DNA from 3 places in the Pseudomonas urethralis genome. Region 1 is predicted to be linked to each of the others. Evidence: predicted binding sites of a transcription regulator. Region 1 holds the regulator's gene; each other region holds the start of a gene.
The links. The regulator sigma-54, encoded in region 1, starts transcription at its own class of promoters, with help from an activator protein. The targets are predictions, from matches to a motif close to ANTGGCATNNANNTTGCTNT.
Positions count from the first base shown of each region.

Region 1 (3,276 bases):
TGATCGAATCGCGCAGTTGGTAAAGGTTGAGACTGGTGGTATCGATCTTCAGGTCGGCAAGGTCGGCAATCGGCCCCAGCAGTTCGCTTTCAACGCGGATGGCTTCGGCCAGCGAGCGGTCGGCGTTGGTCAGCGGATGGCGACGGCGGGTTTCCGAGAAGCGCTTGAGCAGCGTGTCTTCGTCGGCATCGAGAAACAGCACATCACACTGAATGTGGCGCCCACGGGCCTCCGCCAACAGCTCGGGGAAGCGCGAAAGGTGGCTGGGCAGGTTGCGTGCATCGATCGAAACCGCCACTTTGGGTTGCAACAGTTCGGTATTGATCAACGCGTTCTCGGCCAGCTGTGGCAGAAGCCCGGCCGGGAGGTTGTCGATCACGTAAAAGCCATTGTCTTCCAGGACATCGAGGGCGGTACTTTTGCCGGAGCCAGACCGGCCGCTGACGATGATCAGGCGCATGTTCAGTGCTCGTTCTGTGCGTCCAGGACAACCTGGTACAGGGCCTCGCTGCTACCGGCGGCACGCAGTCTATCGCGGACCTCCTTGCGATCGAGCATGCTGGCGATCTGGCGCAGCAGTTCAAGGTGGGCATCGGTGGCCGCCTCTGGCACCAGCAGGACGAACAGCAGATCCACCGGAGCGCCATCGATGGCGTCATAGTCGATCGGCGCATCCAGGTGCAGCAGGGCACTTACCGGGGAAGCGCAGCCTTCAAGCCGGCAGTGGGGGATGGCAATGCCATTGCCAAAGCCGGTCGAACCCAGTTTTTCGCGAGCGATGAGCTTTTCGAAGACGTCTTGCATCGCAAGCTCAGGTACTTGCTCGGCAATCAGGTTGGCGACCTTTTCCAGGGCGCGCTTCTTGCTGCCGCCCGGCACGTTCACCAGGGAACGGCCGGGGGTCAGGATGGTTTCAAGTCGGATCATGGATGAGAGGGATCAGCGGGCAGCTGCACCTTGCAGCAGGCTTTGCTGTTTTTCCTTGTGTTTTTTCAGTTGGCGGTCGAGCTTGTCGGCCAAGGCGTCGATCGCTGCATACATGTCTTCGTGTTCCGCGTTGGCAACCACTTCACCGCCGGGAATCTGCAGGGTCGCCTCGACCTTCTGCTGCAGCTTCTCGACCTTCATGATGACCTGCACGTTGGTGATCTTGTCGAAGTGACTTTCCACCCGAGCGAGCTTTTCAAGCACGTAATCGCGCAGTGGCTGGGTGACTTCTACATGCTGTCCACTGATATTGACTTGCATACAGCTTCTCCTTTGTTGCCCGTGCATAAAGAGGCAGGTATTGCACCTGCCCCACAAACGCTGTGGCACATCCGGGGGCTACATCAGTCGCTTGCGCTCGCTCGACGGTGCGATGCCGAGGGACTCGCGGTACTTGGCGACGGTGCGACGGGCTACCTGGATGCCTTGTGCCTCCAGTAAACCAGCGATCTTGCTGTCACTCAATGGCTTTTTCTGATTTTCCGCAGCAACCAGTTTCTTGATGATCGCGCGGATCGCCGTAGACGAGCATTCTCCGCCTTCGGCGGTGCTGACGTGGCTGGAGAAAAAGTATTTCAGTTCGTAGATGCCACGCGGGGTGTGCATGTATTTCTGTGTGGTCACCCGCGAAATGGTCGACTCATGCATACCCACCGCTTCGGCGATGTCATGCAGGACCAGCGGCTTCATTGCTTCGTCGCCGTGGTCGAGGAAGCCGCGCTGGTGTTCGACGATCTGCGTGGCGACCTTCATCAGCGTTTCGTTGCGGCTCTGCAGGCTCTTGATGAACCAGCGCGCCTCTTGCAACTGGTTGCGCATGAAGGTGTTGTCGGCGCTGGTATCGGCGCGGCGGACGAAGCCGGCGTACTGCGGGTTGACCCTCAGGCGCGGGATCGCTTCCTGGTTCAGCTCGACCAGCCAGCGGTCGCTGTCCTTGCGCACGATCACGTCGGGAACCACGTATTCCGGTTCGCTCGACTCGATCTGTGAACCGGGCCGCGGGTTGAGGCTCTGCACCAGCTCGATCACTTGGCGCAGTTCGTCTTCCTTGAGCTTCATGCGGCGCATCAGCTGGCTGTAGTCGCGGCCGCCGAGCAGGTCGATGAAGTCGGTGACCAGGCGCTGGGCCTCGCTCATCCAGGGCGTGCTGGCGGGCAGCTGGCGCAATTGCAGCAGCAGGCACTCGCCCAGGCTGCGGGCGCCGACGCCGGCTGGCTCGAACTGCTGGATGCGGTGCAGCACCGCCTCGACCTCGTCAAGCTCGATATCCAGCTCCGGGTCGAAGCCTGCGCAGATTTCTTCGAGGGTATCTTCGAGGTAGCCCTGGCCGTTGATGCTGTCGATCAGGGTGACGGCGATCAGGCGGTCGGTATCGGACATCGGTGCCAGGTTCAACTGCCACAACAGGTGGCTCTGCAGGCTTTCGCCGGCCGATGTGCGGGTGGTGAAGTCCCACTCGTCGTCATCGTTGCTGGGCAGGCTGCTGGCGCTGGTCTGGTAGATGTCTTCCCAGGCGGTATCGACCGGAAGCTCGTTGGGGATTCGCTCGTTCCACTCACCGTCTTCCAGGGTTTCGGCACTGGTGGTGCTTTCCTGGAAGCTGTTGTCCGGGACTTCGGCGGCCGGCTTGTTCTCGACGTTGTCCGCCATCGGATCGCTGTTGTCGAAGTCGTCGCCGTCTTCCTGACGTTCGAGCATCGGGTTGGACTCCAGCGCTTCCTGGATTTCCTGCTGGAGGTCCAGGGTGGAAAGCTGAAGGAGGCGGATGGCCTGTTGCAACTGCGGGGTCATCGTCAGTTGCTGGCCCATTTTTAGGACGAGCGATGGTTTCATGGCAGGGGCTTAATACCTTGTTCGCCGGCGCGCATGCGCCATCCACTACACGAGGGCGCCAAAGCGCCAAATTCAAGCAAGATTTATGCCTCAAATTGTAGCGTTTGCCTAGAGCACTGTAACAACTTAAGCCCCTGCAGGGCATTAATGCCAGTGCTCCAGGCAGGTCCCGAGGGTCAGAGCCGGAACTCGTGGCCCAGGTAGACTTCCTTGACCAGGTCGTTGGCCAGGATGGTCTCGGCGTCCCCTTCAGCGATCAGTCGGCCATCGTTGACGATGTAGGCGGTCTCGCAGATGTCCAGGGTTTCACGGACGTTGTGGTCGGTAATCAGCACACCGATCCCCTTGGCCTTGAGGTGGTGGATGATCTGCTTGATGTCGCCCACGGAAATCGGGTCGACGCCGGCAAACGGTTCGTCCAGCAGGATGAACTTCGGTGCGGTCGCCAGGGCGCGG
Region 1 is NZ_BQIJ01000010.1:111,729-115,004, forward strand. Features, by position in the region: gene rapZ (RNase adapter RapZ) at 1-460, opposite strand, end outside; gene ptsN (PTS IIA-like nitrogen regulatory protein PtsN) at 463-927, opposite strand; gene hpf (ribosome hibernation-promoting factor, HPF/YfiA family) at 940-1,248, opposite strand; gene L6D64_RS17445 (RNA polymerase factor sigma-54) at 1,327-2,820, opposite strand; gene lptB (LPS export ABC transporter ATP-binding protein) at 2,997-3,276, opposite strand, start outside.

Region 2 (3,276 bases), on a different contig from region 1:
CAGGGCATCGATCTGCAGGCGGTCGGCCATGTGCGCGGCGCCACGCAGCATCATGCGCTTGAGCGTCACACCCATGTAGCTGTTGTCGACCTTGTTGAGGATCTCGCCGACCACTTCTTCGAAGGGCACGCTGATGAACAGCACGCGCTGGCTGCTGCCGTACTTCTTCCACAGGTAGTGGGCGACTTCCATCACGCCCAGCTCGTGGGCACGGCCGCCGAGGTTGAAGAAGCAGAAGTGGGTCATCAGGCCACGGCGCATCATCTGGTAGGCCGCCACGGTGGAGTCGAAACCACCGGACATCAGCACCAGGGTCTGCTCCAGCGCGCCCAGCGGGTAGCCGCCGATGCCGTTGTGCTGGTTGTGGATCACATACAGGCGCTGATCGCGAATCTCGATGCGCACCACGACTTCAGGCGTCTTCAGGTCGATGCCGGCTGCGCCGCACTGCTGGCGCAGCTGGCTGCCGACGTAGCGGTCGACGTCCATCGAAGTGAAGTCGTGATGACCGCCGCGCTTGCAGCGCACCGAGAAGCGCTTGCCGGCCAGCAGGTGGCCGAAGTGGTGCTTGCACTTGGCGACGATATCGTCGAAGTCACCCAGCGGGTATTCCTCGACCTGCAGGAAGTGGGTGATGCCTGGCGTGCAGGTGAGGCGCTCGATCATCTCGCGCTGGACCTTCTCGTCCTCGACGCGGGTGACCACTTCGAGATTGTCCCAGACACCATCGACCGCGAGCTCTGGATCAAGGTCCTTGAGCACGTTGCGGATGTTCTTGCCGAGCTGGCGGATGAAGCGCTTGCGCACCGGCCGGCTCTTGATGGTGATTTCTGGGAAGACTTTGACGATAAGTTTCATTGGGTTAACAGCGCGCGCAAGGCCTGCCGAAAATGAGGGGCGCGAATTATAGCGGAAATTGCTCAGGATTTGACCAACTTTTGATCAGAAGCTTTGAGATAAATGCAGGAGCCGGGTTTTGTGCCGCCTGTTCCGGCCCTTTCGCGGGTAAACCCGCTCCCACAGGTATCGCGCCTGTGCAATACCTGTGGGAGCGGGTTTACCCGCGAAGAGGCCCTCAAAAAAAGCACACCCTCAAAGCCGTGCACACATTTGGTGCTCTACACTCGATTCTTGCCTCGTAAGGGTGCACTTTTAGCCGTTGCCAGCCCGCCAAATGCCCGCAAACGCCCCTTTTTATCCCGCCCTCGCCATTTTCGGGCACTGGCATGCAATTTGCTCCCTTGTGAGGCAGGTAAGCTTGGCCGACTATCCGCGCCCGGCAACACCCTTTTTCCAGAGCAGCGGCCCACCGCGCTCTAGACCCTCCGGAGGACAACATGTCGAAGTCGGTTCAACTCATCAAAGATCATGACGTCAAGTGGATTGATCTGCGTTTCACGGACACCAAAGGCACTCAGCATCACGTGACCATGCCGGCGCGTGATGGCCTGGACGAAGACTTCTTCGAAGTCGGCAAGATGTTCGACGGTTCCTCCATTGCTGGCTGGAAAGGCATCGAAGCTTCCGACATGATCCTGATGCCGGTCGACGAGACCGCTGTTCTGGACCCGTTCACCGAAGAGCCGACCCTGATCATCACCTGTGACATCGTCGACCCGTCGAGCATGCAGGGCTACGATCGCGACCCACGTGCGATCGCCAAGCGCGCCGAAGAGTACCTGAAGAGCACCGGCATCGGTGACACCGTATTTGCTGGCCCAGAGCCAGAATTCTTCATCTTCGACGAAGTGAAGTTCCAGTCGGACATCTCCGGTTCGATGTTCAAGATCTTCTCCGAGCAAGGCTCGTGGATGACTGGCGCTGACGTGGAAGGCGGCAACAAAGGCCACCGTCCAGGCGTGAAAGGCGGCTACTTCCCGGTTCCGCCGTTCGACCACGACCACGAAATCCGTACCGCCATGTGCAACGCTCTGGAAGAAATGGGCCAGACCGTTGAAGTTCACCACCACGAAGTGGCGACTGCCGGTCAGAACGAAATCGGCGTCAAGTTCAACACTCTGGTGAAGAAAGCCGACGAAGTTCAGGCCCTGAAATATGTCGTGCACAACGTTGCCGACGCTTACGGCCGTACCGCCACCTTCATGCCGAAGCCACTGTACGGCGACAACGGCTCGGGCATGCACGTGCACATGTCGATCTGGAAAGACGGCAAGAACACCTTCGCCGGCGAAGGCTATGCCGGCCTGTCCGACACCGCCCTGTACTTCATCGGCGGTATCATCAAGCACGGTAAGGCCCTGAACGGCTTCACCAACCCGTCGACCAACTCGTACAAGCGTCTGGTCCCAGGCTTCGAAGCCCCGGTAATGCTGGCCTACTCGGCTCGCAACCGTTCCGCCTCGATCCGTATTCCTTACGTCGGCAGCCCGAAAGCCCGTCGTATCGAAGCCCGCTTCCCGGACCCATCGGCCAACCCGTACCTGGCCTTCGCGGCCCTGCTGATGGCTGGCCTGGACGGTATCCAGAACAAGATCCACCCTGGCGACGCTGCCGACAAGAACCTGTACGACCTGCCGCCAGAAGAAGCCAAGGACATCCCGCAGGTTTGCGGCAGCCTGAAAGAAGCCCTGGAAGAGCTGGACAAAGGCCGTGCGTTCCTGACCAAGGGCGGCGTGTTCTCCGACGACTTCATCGATGCCTTCATCGAGCTGAAGAGCGAAGAAGAAATCAAGGTCCGCACCTTCGTACACCCGCTGGAATACGAGCTGTACTACAGCTGCTGATCTGATCGGCGCCTGACGTCGATGACCTGATCAAGACGGCCTCCTTCGGGAGGCCGTTTCTGCTTTGGCCCTCAAGAACTTCGGAAGTGTCTTACCCGAAGCGCCTGCGCGCATCGCCACACTCAGGCCTCCACCCACAGGAGGTTCATCATGCGTCTTTTGCCTTTCGCAGCGTTCACCCTCATCAGCCTGACCGGCTGCGCCGCTACCAAGGACCCCGTCCTTTTCCCCTTGCTGGACAGCATCGTAAGCCGCCTGTCCCTGGCCGAAGCCGTCGCCCTGTACAAATGGGATACCGACCAACCGGTGCAGGCCAGCCAGCGTGAAACACAGGTGCTGGCCAACGTCGGAGCGCTCGCAGCTGACCACGGCCTGGCCCCGCAGCGCGCGCAAGCGTTTTTCTCCGACCAGATCGAAGCCAACAAACTGGTGCAGTACACCTTGCTTTCCCGCTGGCACGCCAAGGGCACTGCGCCCGAAACGCAGCGCAGCGACTTGCAGCAGGCTGTCCGGCCACAGCTGGATGCCCTGC
Region 2 is NZ_BQIJ01000005.1:322,634-325,909, forward strand. Features, by position in the region: gene thiI (tRNA uracil 4-sulfurtransferase ThiI) at 1-858, opposite strand, end outside; gene glnA (type I glutamate--ammonia ligase) at 1,338-2,744, shown strand; gene L6D64_RS11240 (chorismate mutase) at 2,895-3,276, shown strand, end outside.
Region 2: glnA (type I glutamate--ammonia ligase) is a predicted target of sigma-54. The motif match lies at 1,221-1,240, and genes of this name have one in related genera.

Region 3 (3,276 bases), on a different contig from region 1:
GCTGGCTTGCAGATATCACAGCCGACAGGGCCCTTGCCGTGGCGCTGGAGCAGTTCGTTGAAGGTGCGGATGCCCTCGACCCGCACCAGCCCGTAGAGCTCCTGACGGGTGTAGGCGAAGTGTTCGCACAGGCTCTTGTCGACAGTCACGCCACGGGCAGTGAGCTCGTGTTCGAACACCTGCTTGAGCAACGCTGCGCAGCCGCCGCAGCCGGTGGCCGCCTTGGTGCAGCCCTTGACCGCAGCGAGGTCGCCGCAGCCGCTGTCGATGGCCGCACAGACCGCGCCCTTGCTGACGTTGTGGCACGAGCAGATGGTCGCACTGTCGGGCAGTGCGTCGGCGCCGAGCGCAGGCGCACCGCCACTCTGCGGCAGGATCAGCGCTGCCGGGTCGGCCGGCAGGGCGATGCCGTTCTGGGCGTACTGCAGCAGGGCGTCGTAGTAGCTGTTGTCCCCCACCAGCACTGCACCGAGCACGCGCTTGCCACTGGCATCCACCACCAGCCGGCGGTAGGCGTGGTTGGCCTCGTCGATGAAGCGGTAGCTGCGCGAGCCCGGCGTGGCACCCTGGGCATCGCCGATGGAACCGACATCCACGCCCAGCAGCTTGAGCTTGGTCGACAGGTCGGCGCCGGTGAATCCGCCAGCGGCTTCGCCCATTAGCAGCGCGGCCAGGTTGCGCGCCATGCTGTAGCCCGGGGCGACCAGGCCGAACACGCTGCCGTTCCACGAGGCGCATTCGCCGATGGCGAAGATGCACGGGTCGCTGCTGCGGCAGTGGTTGTCGATCATCACACCGCCGCGTGCGGCGATTTCCAGGCCGCTGGCACGGCCCAGGGCGTCCTGTGGGCGGATGCCGGCGGAAAATACGATCAGGTCGGTTTCCAGGTAGTCACCGCCTTCGAAGTTCATGCGGTAGCGGTAGGTTTCACCCGTGCTGATCGATTGGGTAGCGCGCGACAGATGCACAGCAACGCCCAATGCTTCGATCTGCGCCTTGAGTGCGGCGCCGCCCTCGCCGTCCAGCTGCACAGGCATCAGCCGTGGGGCGAATTCCACCACGTGCGCTTCCAGGCCAAGGGACTTCAGCGCATTGGCGGCTTCCAGGCCGAGCAGGCCGCCACCGACCACCACGCCACGACGCGCTTGGCCGGCAGCGGCGCGAATGGCATCGAGGTCGTCGAGGGTGCGGTAGACCAGGCGGGCACTGCCGCTTGAGCCTTCGATCGGCGGCACGAACGGGTAGGAGCCGGTGGCCAGGATCAGCTGGTCATAGCCGTAACGACCCTCGGCAGTCACCACCTCGCAGCGTTCGCGGTCGATTTCCAGCACCGCTTCGCCCAGGTGCAGGTGCACGCCGCTTTTGCCGTAATAATCCTGCCCGCACAGGGCCAAAGTCTCGGCACAGCTGCCGGCGAAATACTCCGACAGGTGCACGCGGTCGTAGGCACGTTGGCGTTCTTCGCCGAACACATGAAGCTCGAAGCGCGCGAGGGCGCCGCGTTCGACCAGTTGCTCGACGCAATGGTGGCCGACCATGCCGTTGCCGACGATGACCAGTCGCTCTCGTTGCCTGCTCGCTTTTGCCTTCATAAGCCGATCCTCGATCAAAAAAAAGGCGCCTGGAGCCGAAGCTCCAGGCGCCTTTGCCTGTATTCATCACGGTGGGTGGCCCGGGTTGATCGCCGTTGATCAGTGGGCTTTGTTGTATCAGGGATGAAGCAGGGACTGTGCCAACCCAGCTTGCTGTGCTGGCCTCTTCGCGGGTGAACCCGCACCCACAAGGGCCTCCAGTGCTCTCAAGCACTGTACGGTAGCTGTAGGCGCGGGTTCACCCACGACGGGGCCAGCGCTGCCAATGCACAGTTCAAGTGCAGCGCTCCCCATCCTGGCGCACCTCAATACACATCGCGCCGATACCGCTTGGCCCTGCCCAAGGCCTCGACATAGGCATTGGCATCCACCCCGCCATGCACGGCAATCACCTCACGCAACGCTGCATCGACATCCTTGGCCATGCGCTGGGCATCACCACAGACATAGAAGTACGCCCCCGCCTCCAGCCATTGCCACAGCTGCGCGCCCTGCTCGAGCATGCGCTGCTGCACATAGATCTTCTCGGCCTGGTCCCGCGAGAACGCCGTGTCCAGGCGCAGATGCCCGCTCGCCTGCCAGGCCTGCAGCTGTGCCTGATAGTAGAAATCCGTGGCCGCATGTTGCTCGCCGAAGAACAGCCAGTTACCACCTTTCGCACCCCGTGCCTCGCGCTCTTCCAGGAAGGCACGAAATGGTGCGATACCGGTGCCGGGGCCGACCATGATCACCGGCACGCTGTCGTCTTCAGGCAGGCGGAAGTGCTTCGATACCTGCGGGAAGATTTCCACCTTCAATGCCTGAGCCCGGTCCGCAAGGAACGTTGAACACACCCCTTTGCGCTTGCCATAGCGCACGGTGGATACCGTGAGGTGGACCTGGTCCGGATGCGCGAAGGGACTGGAGCTGATCGAATACAGGCGCGGCTGCAACGGCTTGAGCAGGTCAAGCCAGGTGGCCAACGGCAACTGCTGCGGGAATGCACGCAGCACATCGACCAGCTGCCTGCCCCACAGCCAATGCTGCAGTTCCGCCTTGCACTGGGGTTGCAGCAGGTGCTGCAGCTCGGCGTGATGCGCGCTGAACACCTGCAGTTGCTGCGGCGTGACCTTGGCAATCTCCAGACGGGTTTCCAGAGCCTCGACCAGTGGCATCAGCGGCTGCCCCTTCAATTTCACCAGCGCCTGGCCATCGAGCTGCGTCAGCGCCAGCAGTTCGTCGACCAGTGCCGGACAGTTGCGCGGCCACACGCCCAAGGCATCGCCGGCGGCGTAGGTGAAACCGCTGCCGGACAGGTCGAACACCAGCTGGCGGGTTTCCTTGTTGGCACCCGGGCCGTTGAGCAGCTGATTTTCCAGTAGCGGGGCCAACCATGGTTGCTGCTTGTTGTAGCTCGCGACTGGCGCCGATTGGCTGACCGGTGGTGGCGCGCTGGCGCAGCCGAGCTCCGCCAGCAGGGCTTCGAGCCAAGCGGCGAAGGCTTCATCGAAATCCGGTTCGCAATCGACCCGCTGCAGCACGCGGCGCCCGCCCAGCTCGGCCAGACGCTGGTCGAGCTTGCGACCAAAGCCACAGAACTGGTCGTAGCTGGAGTCACCCAAGGCCAGCACGGCATAGGGCAGCTCCGCGTAGCAGGCGCCCTCCTCGCCCTGCAGGGCCTGCCAGAACGCCGTGGCGCTATCGG
Region 3 is NZ_BQIJ01000007.1:318,583-321,858, forward strand. Features, by position in the region: gene nirB (nitrite reductase large subunit NirB) at 1-1,592, opposite strand, end outside; gene L6D64_RS14630 (bifunctional nitrate reductase/sulfite reductase flavoprotein subunit alpha) at 1,898-3,276, opposite strand, start outside.
Region 3: nirB (nitrite reductase large subunit NirB) is a predicted target of sigma-54. The motif match lies at 1,718-1,737, and genes of this name have one in related genera.